Regions from separate parts of the Rahnella sp. EDr1-12 genome, predicted to be linked through region 1. Evidence: predicted binding sites of a transcription regulator. Region 1 holds the regulator's gene; the other holds the start of a gene.
What was found. The regulator CRP, encoded in region 1, controls carbon source genes, mostly activating them, when cyclic AMP is high. The targets are predictions, from matches to a motif close to ATGTGANNNNNNTCACAT.
Positions count from the first base shown of each region.

Region 1 (6,031 bases):
TGCCGGTAAAACATTCCCAGAAAGTGCTGAAGCCTGTACGGAAAAATGCGTAGAATTGCCCGGTAAATTTTCGACTTTACCGGGAACACTATGCTGCTGCTGATCGACAACTACGACTCCTTTACTTACAACCTCTATCAGTATTTTTGCGAGCTGGGCGCAGAGGTGAAAGTGATGCGTAACGATCAGCTGACCCTCGCCGATATTGAGCAGCTCTCGCCGTCGCATCTGGTGATTTCCCCCGGCCCCTGCACGCCCGATCAGGCCGGGATTTCCCTGAAAGCCATTACGCATTTCTCGACGCGCTTGCCGGTGCTGGGCGTATGCCTTGGGCATCAGGCGATGGCACAGGCATTCGGTGCGAACATCGTGCGCGCCCGTCAGGCGATTCACGGCAAAACGTCACCCATCCGCCACACCGGCAACAGCGTGTTTAGCGGGCTGAATAACCCGCTGACCGTCACGCGTTATCACTCTCTGGTGATTGCCCCCGACACGCTGCCAGACTGTTTTGATGTCACCGCGTGGACAGAACGTGAAGGCGCCCGCGACGAAATCATGGGCATCATGCACAAAACCCTTCCGCTGCATGGCGTTCAGTTCCATCCGGAAAGCATTCTGAGCGAACAGGGGCACCAGCTTCTGAATAATTTCCTTAAAATCTAATCAGTTAATTCTGCCGAAAAAATTACTTACCCATCAGGTGCGATTACCGTTTGCCTGTTTGTGATTTTTTATGCATATTTTGTGATTATATTTTCATGTTAACGGCAGTGAGGGAAAGGGTTATGGCAGAAAAATCAGCGGTAGACCGGAGCACGTTCGACAAAGTGATTTTGCCGATTTATTCACCTGCTAAATTTATTCCGGTGAAAGGTAAAGGCAGCCGCGTGTGGGATCAGCAGGGCAAAGAGTATGTTGATTTCGCCGGGGGGATTGCCGTGACGGCGCTCGGGCATTGCCATCCTGCACTGGTGAAAGCATTACACGAGCAGGGCGAAACGCTGTGGCACGTGAGCAATGTGTTCACCAACGAACCCGCGTTGCGACTGGCTCAGAAGCTGATCGACGCCACCTTTGCTGACCGCGTATTTTTCGCCAACTCAGGCGCGGAAGCCAACGAAGCGGCCTTTAAACTGGCGCGCTACTACGCCTCGCACCGTCACAGCCCGTACAAAAGTAAGATCATCGCTTTCCATAACGCCTTCCATGGCCGCACGCTGTTCACCGTGTCTGTGGGCGGTCAGCCAAAATACTCCGACGGCTTTGGCCCGAAACCGGCTGATATCGTCCACGTGCCGTTTAACGATCTGGACGCCGTCAAAGCGGTCATCGACGATCACACCTGCGCCATTGTGGTTGAGCCGGTACAAGGCGAGGGCGGAGTGACGCCTGCCACCCAGGAATTCCTGCAAGGTCTGCGCGAGTTGTGCGACAAACATCAGGCGCTGCTGGTGCTGGACGAAGTACAAAGCGGCATGGGCCGCAGCGGCAAACTCTTCAGCTACATGCATTACGGTGTGACGCCGGACATTCTGACCACCGCCAAAGCGCTGGGCGGCGGCTTCCCGGTTTCAGCGATGCTGGCAACCGAAGACGTGGCCTCCGTGATGGAACCGGGCAAACACGGCACCACTTACGGCGGTAACCCGCTGGCCTGCGCCGTGGCTGAAGCGGCACTGGATATCATCAACACCCCGGAAGTGCTGGCGGGTATCGACGAGCGTCGCGAGAAATTCATCATCGCGCTGGAGGCCATCAACCAGAAATATCACATCTTCAAAGAATTCCGCGGTCAGGGATTACTGATTGGAGCCGAGTTGTCGGATGCCTTCAAAAACCGCGCGGGCGAGTTCCACGCCGCCGCCGCTGAATTCGGCCTGATGATGCTGGTCGCGGGACCGAATGTAATGCGGTTTGCACCATCGCTGGTTATCGACTTCGCGGATATTGAAGAAGGGATGCAGCGGTTTGAGAAAGCGGTGGGGAAAGTTTGCGGGGGGTGAGCCCTGCTAAATCGCTGGTTAACACCGAAATGTACTCAGTCGGTTTTAACCAGCGGCGAGTGCGCGCCTCCACACCGAGAAACCGAAATAGCGCCAGTCTGTTTTAAAAGACAGGCAGGCTGCAAGCCAGTAAAAACGGGAGTTTGAAAGGGCATTCCCCTTCACGCCTTGCGCGTCAGCCAGATCCCATGATGCGGCCTCTGCTTCCACGCCAGTGACGAAATCGTATGCATCACGCTGAGATGGGAAATTACGCGTCGCAGGTGGCGTTCCATCTCGGTCAGCGGCATATCCGGGTGCAGTTCAGGCGCATTGAACAGATTGTTCTCGCTGCCCGGCCCGTCGTAGAGCAAGCGTTGCTGACAGCTTTGCAGCGCGATTTCGCAGGTCTGTAAATACTCCGTCGCCAGTTTCTCCGGCAGCATGTAATGCTCGCGGGCGAGAATGGTCATCGCGTTAATATGCTCGACCACAAATTGGCTGTGCGTTACCCACAAACGCATATCCGTCAGATAATGCGAGTTAAACCCCGGTTCCTGCATCGCCTGATTCAGCGAGGTAAACAGCTTGTTGTGGGCCTGATTGACCTGCATTCGGGCGTAAGCCAGTTTGGCGGTATCCGGATTATCCTGCAGTAACAACCGGATCGCCTCCTGATCGGCTTCCAGCGCCTGATGGGCATTTTGTCGCAGCAATCCGCTTTGCCACTGAGGCCACAGCCAGATCGTACCGCCGAAGGCGAGGGCGCAGCCGATCAGGGTATCGATAAGCCGGGGCACCAGAAAATGCACGCCATTCATCGCCAGAAGCTGGAGCGTATACACCGCCGTCACCGTCATACCGACCATCGCCAGCCCGTAGTTTTTCCGCAACACCGTGTACGATATCAGCGTAATCACCAGCATACACAGCAGCGTGACGCCCTCGGGCAGCTCCAGTTTCAGCAGGGCAGCGGCGATCAGCAATCCCGCCAGCGTGCCGAGCGCACGGTGCTGAATGCGCACGCGTGTGGCGTTATAACCGTTCTGACTGACCAGCATGATGGTCAGCAAAATCCAGTAAGGTTTCGGCAGATTGAAGAACAACCCTAGGCTGCTGCCTAACGCCAGAATAATGCCGAGACGTGCGGCATTGCGCAGGGCAATGGATTTAAAGGACAAATAACTTTTCAGTGCGGGCCAGAAAGGCAGGCGCGGCTGAGTATTCATCAGATCGCGCCGGTACAGTGGCCTCTGTGTACGCAGCAGGCGTGCGATGCGGCTGAAATGGTAATAACAGAACTGGCCGACCGGATTATCCGGATTGCGTGCGGCAATTTTCTCCAGCGCCGCCAGTTCGTTCGCCATGGTAAAACGCCCGGAAAGACGGTGGTAAAGAATGTCGTCAGCAATCACCCGCAGACGGGCTGAAATCACCTGAGCATTACGGCGGATCACCGCTTCCGCATGGCTCTCTTCCACCAACTTTTGCACTTCTTCCGGCTGATGCAGGCTGACGGTAATGTGCTCCTGCAAATCCAGCGCCACCTGAAAACGCTGAAACAGCCGCTTGTAGTGATGATGATGTCCGTGCTGCGGCAGCATGTGCAGCTGCTGATAAAGCAGGGCGATAAGATCGATGACCTGTTGCTGGCGCTTGAGCAGCGGCGGCAACGCGGTTTCAGGGTCGGTATGCTGCGTCAGCAGGCTGTATTTAGCTTCGAAATAATCCGCCAGTTGCAAATACAGCTGACTGAGGGTTTCGCGCATCGGTTGTTCTTTTGATATGCGAAACCACGCCCAGTTAAACAGGCCGTACCAGGCGGTGCCTGCGGCAAACAGCGCGGGTGCCTGCCACATCGGCCTGACGCCCACCATGCTCAGGGTAAAGATGGTCGCCACTAAAGCACCGGGCAACAGACGCGCATGGAGCGGGCTGATTTCGCCGGTGACGCCAAGTAATAATGCCAGCGACAGCATGATCAGCGGCAGCGGGAGGTGCCACCCGGTCAGCATCACTTGCAGCAGAATGCTGCCCAGCGCAAACAGAGCGCCACCAATAATGAGACGTTTGAAAAAGCGTTTGTGGGGAGTATCAAGACCGGCGACGTTACAGCAGGCAGGGCAGAGGGAAAACAACAGGCCCATTTGCAGATTCCCAAACAGCCAGCAGAGGCCGACCGGCAGACATAACACCAGCGTCTGACGCAGTGCATAGTTCACTTCGGGATGATAAAACAGCCTTCGCCATAGCGTCATGGATGAAGCTTAGCCCATAAAAAAGGCGCGACAGTAAGCTGTCGCGCCTTTTTTTGAGGGATTAACGTGTGCCGTAAACGACAATCGTTTTACCGTGTGCGGAGATCAGGCTCTGATCTTCCAGCATCTTGAGAATGCGGCCGACGGTTTCACGGGAGCAACCGACGATCTGACCGATTTCCTGGCGGGTAATTTTAATCTGCATCCCGTCCGGGTGGGTCATGGCATCTGGCTGTTTGGCCAGATTCAATAAGGTCTGAGCGATACGGCCCGTTACGTCGAGGAAAGCAAGGTTACCGACTTTCTCTGACGTCATTTGCAGACGGTTTGCCATCTGCGCGGAGAGGCGCATCAAAATGTCCGGGTTAACCTGAATCAGCTGGCGGAATTTTTTATAAGAAATTTCAGCCACTTCGCAGGCAGTTTTAGCACGTACCCAGGCACTGCGTTCCTGACCTTCTTCGAAGAGTCCCAGCTCGCCGATGAAGTCACCTTGGTTAAGGTAGGAAAGTATCATCTCTTTGCCTTCTTCATCTTTAATCAGGACGGCAACCGACCCTTTCACGATGTAGTACAGCGTTTCGGCTTTTTCACCCTGGTGAATCAGCGTACTTTTAGAAGGATACTTATGTATATGACAGTGAGACAGGAACCATTCAAGTGTCGGGTCTGTTTGTGGCTTGCCGAGAACCATTTGCTATTATCCTCTGTTATTATCGCTGCCCAAAATCACAGGGCTCAGAGTTCCCTGTACGGCGTCTGAATATTAATGCGCCCTATCAGCATGTAACTCACCAGAAATGCTGCAAGCGGATGTCGGAGTGAAACAGCCTGTTAATTGCTGTTATCACCTTGGGTTCTGTTCTTAAACCGCGAAAACCGTCACCGCAATTTACTGGAAAGTATGTTTCGGCTTTGTTTGTAACACAGGTTTGCAATGCTGTCTTGTGTTGTCTCGCTTCAGCATGATGGCGATCGGGTTACGTTGCCAGTTTTTAGGTGAAAGGGTACTCTGGGGTGAAAATTTGATGAATAAGAACGCCAGGAGATAAGCAAATGCACGCACGCGTAAAATGGGTGGAAGGTCTGACGTTTTTAGGTGAATCCGCGTCGGGTCATCAGGTTTTAATGGACGGGAATGCCGGTGATAAAGCACCGAGCCCGATGGAAATGTTGCTGATGTCCGCGGGTGGCTGTAGCGCGATCGACGTGGTGTCGATTTTGCAAAAAGGCCGCAGCGATGTCCGTGACTGTGAAGTGAAACTGACGTCAGAACGTCGCGAAGAAGTACCGCGTTTGTTCACACACATCAATCTGCACTTCATCGTCACCGGTAAAGACCTGACTGACAAGGTTGTGGAGCGCGCCGTCAGCCTGTCAGCTGAGAAATATTGTTCCGTTTCTCTGATGCTGGGCAAAGCCGCCTCGATCACCCACAGTTTCGAAGTGGTTAACGTCGAATAAGTCACGACCAGTCATACGTCTGGCAATGATGACGAAGTAAATCTAAAAATCGCCGCGCGGCAAAAATCCAGCCTGCCTTCGCGCTGTAGCGCGGCGAAATCCTCTGGACTGGCCAGAATTGAGGGTAGCGCCATTAAAACCCCGCCACTGATAAACGACTTAAAAACCATCGTTCGGCCTTGTCGGGTGGCGAAAGCCACGTTAACAAGTAGGGGTGTTGTGCGAGCTGAAGACGTGCGAAAGCGGCTGAGGGGGGGCAGCGACTAAGGATAATTAACACGGGAAATCAATGGGGGGTAGAACGTGAGGAAAGCCCGTACAGCC
Region 1 is NZ_JBLZNY010000004.1:35,158-41,188, reverse strand. It holds gene ACO0U8_RS16915 (aminodeoxychorismate synthase component II) at 91-666, shown strand; gene argD (bifunctional acetylornithine/succinyldiaminopimelate transaminase) at 789-2,006, shown strand; gene ACO0U8_RS16905 (YccS/YhfK family putative transporter) at 2,168-4,243, opposite strand; gene crp (cAMP-activated global transcriptional regulator CRP) at 4,305-4,937, opposite strand; gene ACO0U8_RS16895 (OsmC family protein) at 5,300-5,707, shown strand.

Region 2 (6,031 bases), on a different contig from region 1:
TTTTCCGTGGGCTTTTGCGCGTTCAAAAATGTGACGAATGGCAGCCTGTACTTCCGGATGACCGGCGTTGCCGAGGTGCCCCATGCCAGCGGCCAGATCGCTTGGCCCGACAAATATGCCGTCAATGCCGTCGGTAGCGGCAATCGCATCGAGGTTATCAACGCCCTGCTGGCTCTCGATTTGCACCATCACCGTGATGTTGTCGTTAATGCTGGTGAAGTAGTCCGGCACCGTGCCAAACATGTTGCTGCGATGCGAAACGGACACGCCGCGGATCCCTGCCGGCGGATAGCGCGTGGAGGCGACGGCACGTTCGGCCTGCTCCTGCGTCTCTACAAACGGGATCAGGAAATTGTAGAAACCGATATCGAGCAGACGTTTAATCACCACCGGCTCGTTGAAAGGTGGTCGCACGACCGGCGCGCTTTTACTGCCTTTAAGCGCCATCAGCTGTGGAACAAAAGTGCTGATGTCATTGGGTGCGTGTTCCCCGTCGAGCAACAGCCAGTCAAATCCTGCGACACCCAACACTTCTGTGGCAATCGGGTTGCACAATGCGGCCCAGCATCCGATCAGCGTTTTGCCTTGCAGTAAGTCCTGACGGAACCGGTTTGGAATCATTGGATTACTCATAGTTGACCTCGTTATAGGGCGGGCGCGGGAGTTCCCGTCTGCCCGCCATCGCAATTTACTGTTTCTTAAGTTCGAGACGCTTGATTTCACCGACGACCAGCAGGTAACACAGCATCGCCATCAGGGCGGAACAGCCGACGAAAATCAGAGCCATGTTGAAAGAATGCAACCCTTTAACGATATAACCGATGACCAGCGGAGTAACGATTGACGCGACGTTGCCAAAGACGTTGAAGATACCGCCGCACAGGCCAATCACTTCTTTCGGCGCGGTATCTGCAATCACCGGCCAGCCCAGCGCACCGAAGCCTTTACCGAAGAACGCCAGCGCCATCAGGGTAACGACCAGAGTATTGTTATCGGTGTAGTTACATAAAATGATGCTGGTGGCTAACAGCATGCCCAGCACAATCGGAATTTTACGCGCCACGGTCAGGGAGAAACCGCGTTTGAGCAGGTAATCGGAGAACACGCCGCCGAGTACGCCACCGGCAAAGCCGCACAGCGCCGGAATGGCCGCAATCATCCCCACTTTGAGGATAGACATACCTTTTTCCTGAACCAGATAAATCGGGAACCAGGTCAGGAAGAACCACGTAATACTGTTAATAAAGTATTGGCCGAAGAAGATCCCAAGCATCATGCGGTTGCTCAGCATCTGGCGCACATAGCTCCATTTCGGGCCACTTTTCGCGCCGTCGGCTTTCTTGTGGTCGATGTCGACCACCGCGCCGCCTTCTTTAATAAATTCCAGCTCGCTTTTCGATATGCCAGGGTGTTCCGGCGGGTTGTGGATAAATTTGATCCACACCAGCGTCAGCACAAAACCAATCACCCCCATCACGATAAAGACATGTTCCCACCCCCAGGCGTAGGTCAGCCAGCCGAGCAGCGGAGAGAACAGCGCGAGCGAGAAATACTGTGCGGAGTTAAAAATCGCCGAAGCCGTTCCGCGTTCTTTCGTCGGGAACCAGGCCGCCACGATACGGGCGTTGGCCGGGAAGGAAGGCGCTTCGGAGAAACCGAGCATAAAGCGCAGGATGAACAACGTCAGCGCGCCGTACGCCAGCGGGAACCAGCCCACAAAACCTTGTAACAGTGTGAACAGTGACCAGAAAAACAGGCTGTAGGTGTAGACTTTTTTGGAACCGAATTTGTCCAGCAGCCAGCCGCCAGGCAACTGCATGATCAGATACGCCCAGCCAAACGCCGCGAAGATTTGCCCCATATCAGCGGCATCCAGGCCCAGCTCACGCGCGACCTCGGTACCGGCAATGGAAAGCGTTGCACGGTCGGCATAATTCACCGCCGTGATAAGAAATATAATCAGCAAAATATAATAGCGAATATGTGTTCGCGTCTTACTTTGCGCCAGCACTCGGGACTGGGATTGAACGCTCATGGTGACCCTCATTTTACTATTACGGAATCATTCGCAGAGAAATTACAGTTACCGAAATAACGTTTTTACTTTTCGCCTGCGGTTTTCCTTTATATGAGACAGACATTTCATAATTATTTATTTATGTCTGAAATTTACCTGTATTGCTTTGAACGCTACCTTCAGAGGGCCAACACAGTATAAAAAACGATGCCTCAAATAACACTGTGCATTCGCACAAGAATACGCCGGTTGAAAACGACTATTCTTTTGCATTCACACATCATTGTGGGAGGATAATCACAGTTCACGCGGCCGCTGAAGCCGCACAGATCAAAGGGTGATATTCATCACATTTATTCTGTCACCTGCCACACAGAATGACGTTCAGCGGGTGAAAAGCTGGTCAGTTGCACAATGAGGTTCCCGGACAGCTGTTTTATAATGGATGCATACCCTGTATTGCCGAAAAGACAAAACGCAACATTTGTACGCTACGAATTCAGAGAATTAACCGAAGGTTCTTTTTTCGGGATGTTTAATAAACGCGGAGACAGTTATGTCACGTAATAAAGATAAAGAGCATGCAACCGACGCACTTTTCATTAAAGTTCATGAAAACGATAACGTTGCCATTATTGTGAATGATAACGGCTTAAAAGCCGGCACCCGATTTTCAAATGGTCTGGAATTAATTGAGCATATTCCTCAGGGCCATAAAGTTGCTTTGCAAACCATTGCCAAAGGCGGCGATATTATTCGTTATGGTGAAGTGATTGGTTATGCCGTGCGGGAAATCGCCCAGGGCGGCTGGATCGACGAATCTCTGGTCGAACTGCCGGTCGCTCCGGAACTGAACAGCCTGCCGCTGGCTACCCGCGTTCCCCCTGCGTTGCCGCCGCTGGAAGGCTTCACGTTTGAAGGCTACCGCAACGAAGACGGCAGCGTAGGCACTAAAAATCTGCTCGGCATTACCACCAGCGTTCACTGTGTGGCGGGGGTGGTGGATTACGTAGTAAAAATCATCGAGCGTGATTTACTGCCCAAATTCCCTAACGTCGATGGCGTGGTGGCGCTGAATCATCTGTACGGATGTGGCGTGGCGATCAACGCACCGGCAGCGGTCGTCCCGATCCGCACCATTCACAATCTGGCACTGAACCCGAACTTTGGCGGCGAAGTCATGGTGGTCGGCTTAGGTTGTGAGAAATTACAACCTGAACGCCTGCTGGAAGGCACGCCGGATGTGCAAGCCATTTCCCTCGACGACACCCATATCGTCCGTTTGCAGGATGAGCAGCACGTCGGCTTCCAGTCAATGGTTGACGATATACTGACTGTCGCGCAGTTCCATCTGGAACGGCTGAACCGTCGTCAGCGCGAAACCTGTCCGGCCTCTGACCTGGTGGTCGGCATGCAGTGTGGCGGCAGCGACGCTTTCTCCGGCGTGACTGCCAATCCTGCCGTGGGCTTTGCCTCGGATCTGCTGGTTCGCTGCGGCGGCACGGTGATGTTCTCTGAAGTGACGGAAGTGCGCGATGCGATCCACCTGCTGACTCCGCGTGCTGCTGACGTCAGCGTCGGTAAACGCCTGCTGGAAGAGATGGCCTGGTACGATAATTATCTGTCCCTCGGACAAACCGACCGCAGCGCCAACCCGTCGCCGGGCAACAAGAAAGGCGGACTGGCTAACGTGGTCGAAAAAGCACTCGGTTCGATTGCGAAATCGGGCACCAGCGCAATTTCAGAAGTATTGTCTCCGGGGCAACGTCCGACCAAAAAAGGCCTGATTTTCGCTGCGACGCCAGCCAGTGATTTCGTCTGCGGAACGCAGCAACTGGCCTCGGGCATCACTGTGCAGGTCTTTACCACCGGGCGCGGCACGCCGTACGGCCTGCTGGCGGTGCCGGTGATAAAAATGGCTACCCGCACCACGCTGGCGAACCGCTGGCATGACCTGATGGACATCAACGCCGGTACGATCGCCACCGGGGATGCCACCATTGAAGACGTCGGCTGGGAGCTGTTCCACTTTATTCTGGACATCGCCAGCGGTCGTAAAAAAACCTGGTCCGATACCTGGGGTATTCACAATGCGCTGGCGGTATTTAACCCGGCGCCGGTGACCTGATCTGCCACATCACCAAAGCAAAAGGCCAGCAATGCTGGCCTTTTTTATGCTTCGGATCTGAAGGATAACTTACTGAGCCGCTGCTGCGCCCGTCTGTTCTGCACCTACCAGCCCGACTTTCAGATAACCGGCTTTACGCAGGTTATCCATCACATTCATCAGCGTTTCGTAGTCCACCGTCTTATCTGCACGGAAGAAAATCGTACTCTGCTTATTGCCCTGAGTACGCTGATCGAGCATGGCAGTCAGGTTGTCGCTATTTACCGGGCTGTCGCCGAGGAACAGCTGTTTGTCCGATTTCACCGTCAGGAAGATCGGTTTCTCAGGACGCGGCTGCGCTTTCGCCGTGGAAGCCGGTAAATCTACCCGCACATCTACGGTGGCCAGTGGCGCGGCGACCATGAAGATGATCAGCAGAACCAACATAACGTCGATAAAAGGCGTGACGTTGATGTCATGCATTTCACCGCTTTCGTCGATATCGTCGTTTAACCGAATAGCCATAATCTGTTCTTATCCTACGCGTAACTGACCTGTCTGACCGCGCGGCGCATCGCCTTCGCTGGCAGCCAGATCCAAATCACGGCCCTGTAACAGGATAATCTGCGCCGCCACGTCGCCAACCTGATGACGATAGGAAGTGATGGTACGGGCGAAAATGTTGTAGATAACCACTGCAGGGATCGCAGCAACCAGACCCACCGCGGTCGCCAGCAGAGCTTCTGCAATACCGGGTGCCACAACGGCAAGGTTAGTGGTCTGGGTTTGGGCGATACCAATGAAACTGTTCATGATGCCCCACACGGTACCAAACAGACCGACGAACGGAGAGATCGCGCCGATAGTGGCGAGGATCCCATTGCCCCGGCCCATGTGACGCCCGGCAGCACCCACACGACGCTCCAGACGGAAACCGGTACGTTCTTTAATGCCGTTGTTGTCGGTGGAACCGGCAGACAGCTCGAGTTCATTTTGCGCATCGCGGATCATTTGTGCGCTGATGCTGCTGGCGGCGAAACTCTCAGCCTGCTCGGCAGCTTCGTCCAGCGTACGCACGGAAGACAACGCATCAAATTCACGGCGCATACGGCGTTTAGCGCTGAACACTTCGGAGCCTTTGCTGAACAGCAAAGCCCAGGTGACAACGGACGCCAGCAGCAGGCCGATCATGACAGTTTTCACCACCACGTCAGCATGATGGTACATGCCTAATACGGACAGATCGGTAGGGATGACAGGAGCTTCCGCTGGTGCGGATTGCATAACCGGCGCGGGCGTGGTGTCTGCCGCAGCAGGTGCCGGTTGCGTGGTTTCAGAAGTGACAGCATTCGCCGCCGGCGTCGCAGGTGCAGCCATTGCATTACCGCTCAGGCCAACCACCAACATTAACGACATCAATACTGAGGTCGTTTTTTTCATCTTATTGCGAGCCGTTTTCACGCGTCGCCTCCAGCCAGAATCAGTGTATATGGGTTAAATAACGCCGAATTGTATCAAATAAAAAGACCTAATTGATAGTCGTTCTCATTATTATTTACATTGTCCCGCCTGCTGACGCGGGTGTCCTTGACGGATGACAAGGTTTTGAGTCTTTGGTCAATACTTCAACAGTTATACACGGGTCACACTTTTGCAAAAAATCCCGCGGTAAATCAATCGCCTGAACATAATTATCAAAGACAAAACAATGTTTTAAATATTAAGTAACAGCATTTTACATTTGTTATTAATTTGTGATAACGCTCAAATACCCGGCAGTTATAAATAAGGTAAGGTCTATGTACCGGGAAAGACCACACACCGGGATTTCCAGTATCCATTTAATTTATAAGACAATTTATAAGATTCGCATGAGGTTCCGTCAGCGCACGGCGCGCCAGACCGGT
Region 2 is NZ_JBLZNY010000005.1:224,098-230,128, reverse strand. It holds gene garL (2-dehydro-3-deoxyglucarate aldolase) at 1-633, opposite strand, end outside; gene ACO0U8_RS19495 (MFS transporter) at 689-2,035, opposite strand; gene garD (galactarate dehydratase) at 2,574-4,145, shown strand; gene exbD (TonB system transport protein ExbD) at 4,215-4,649, opposite strand; gene exbB (tol-pal system-associated acyl-CoA thioesterase) at 4,659-5,564, opposite strand.
Region 2: garD (galactarate dehydratase) is a predicted target of CRP. The motif match lies at 2,353-2,370, and genes of this name have one in related genera.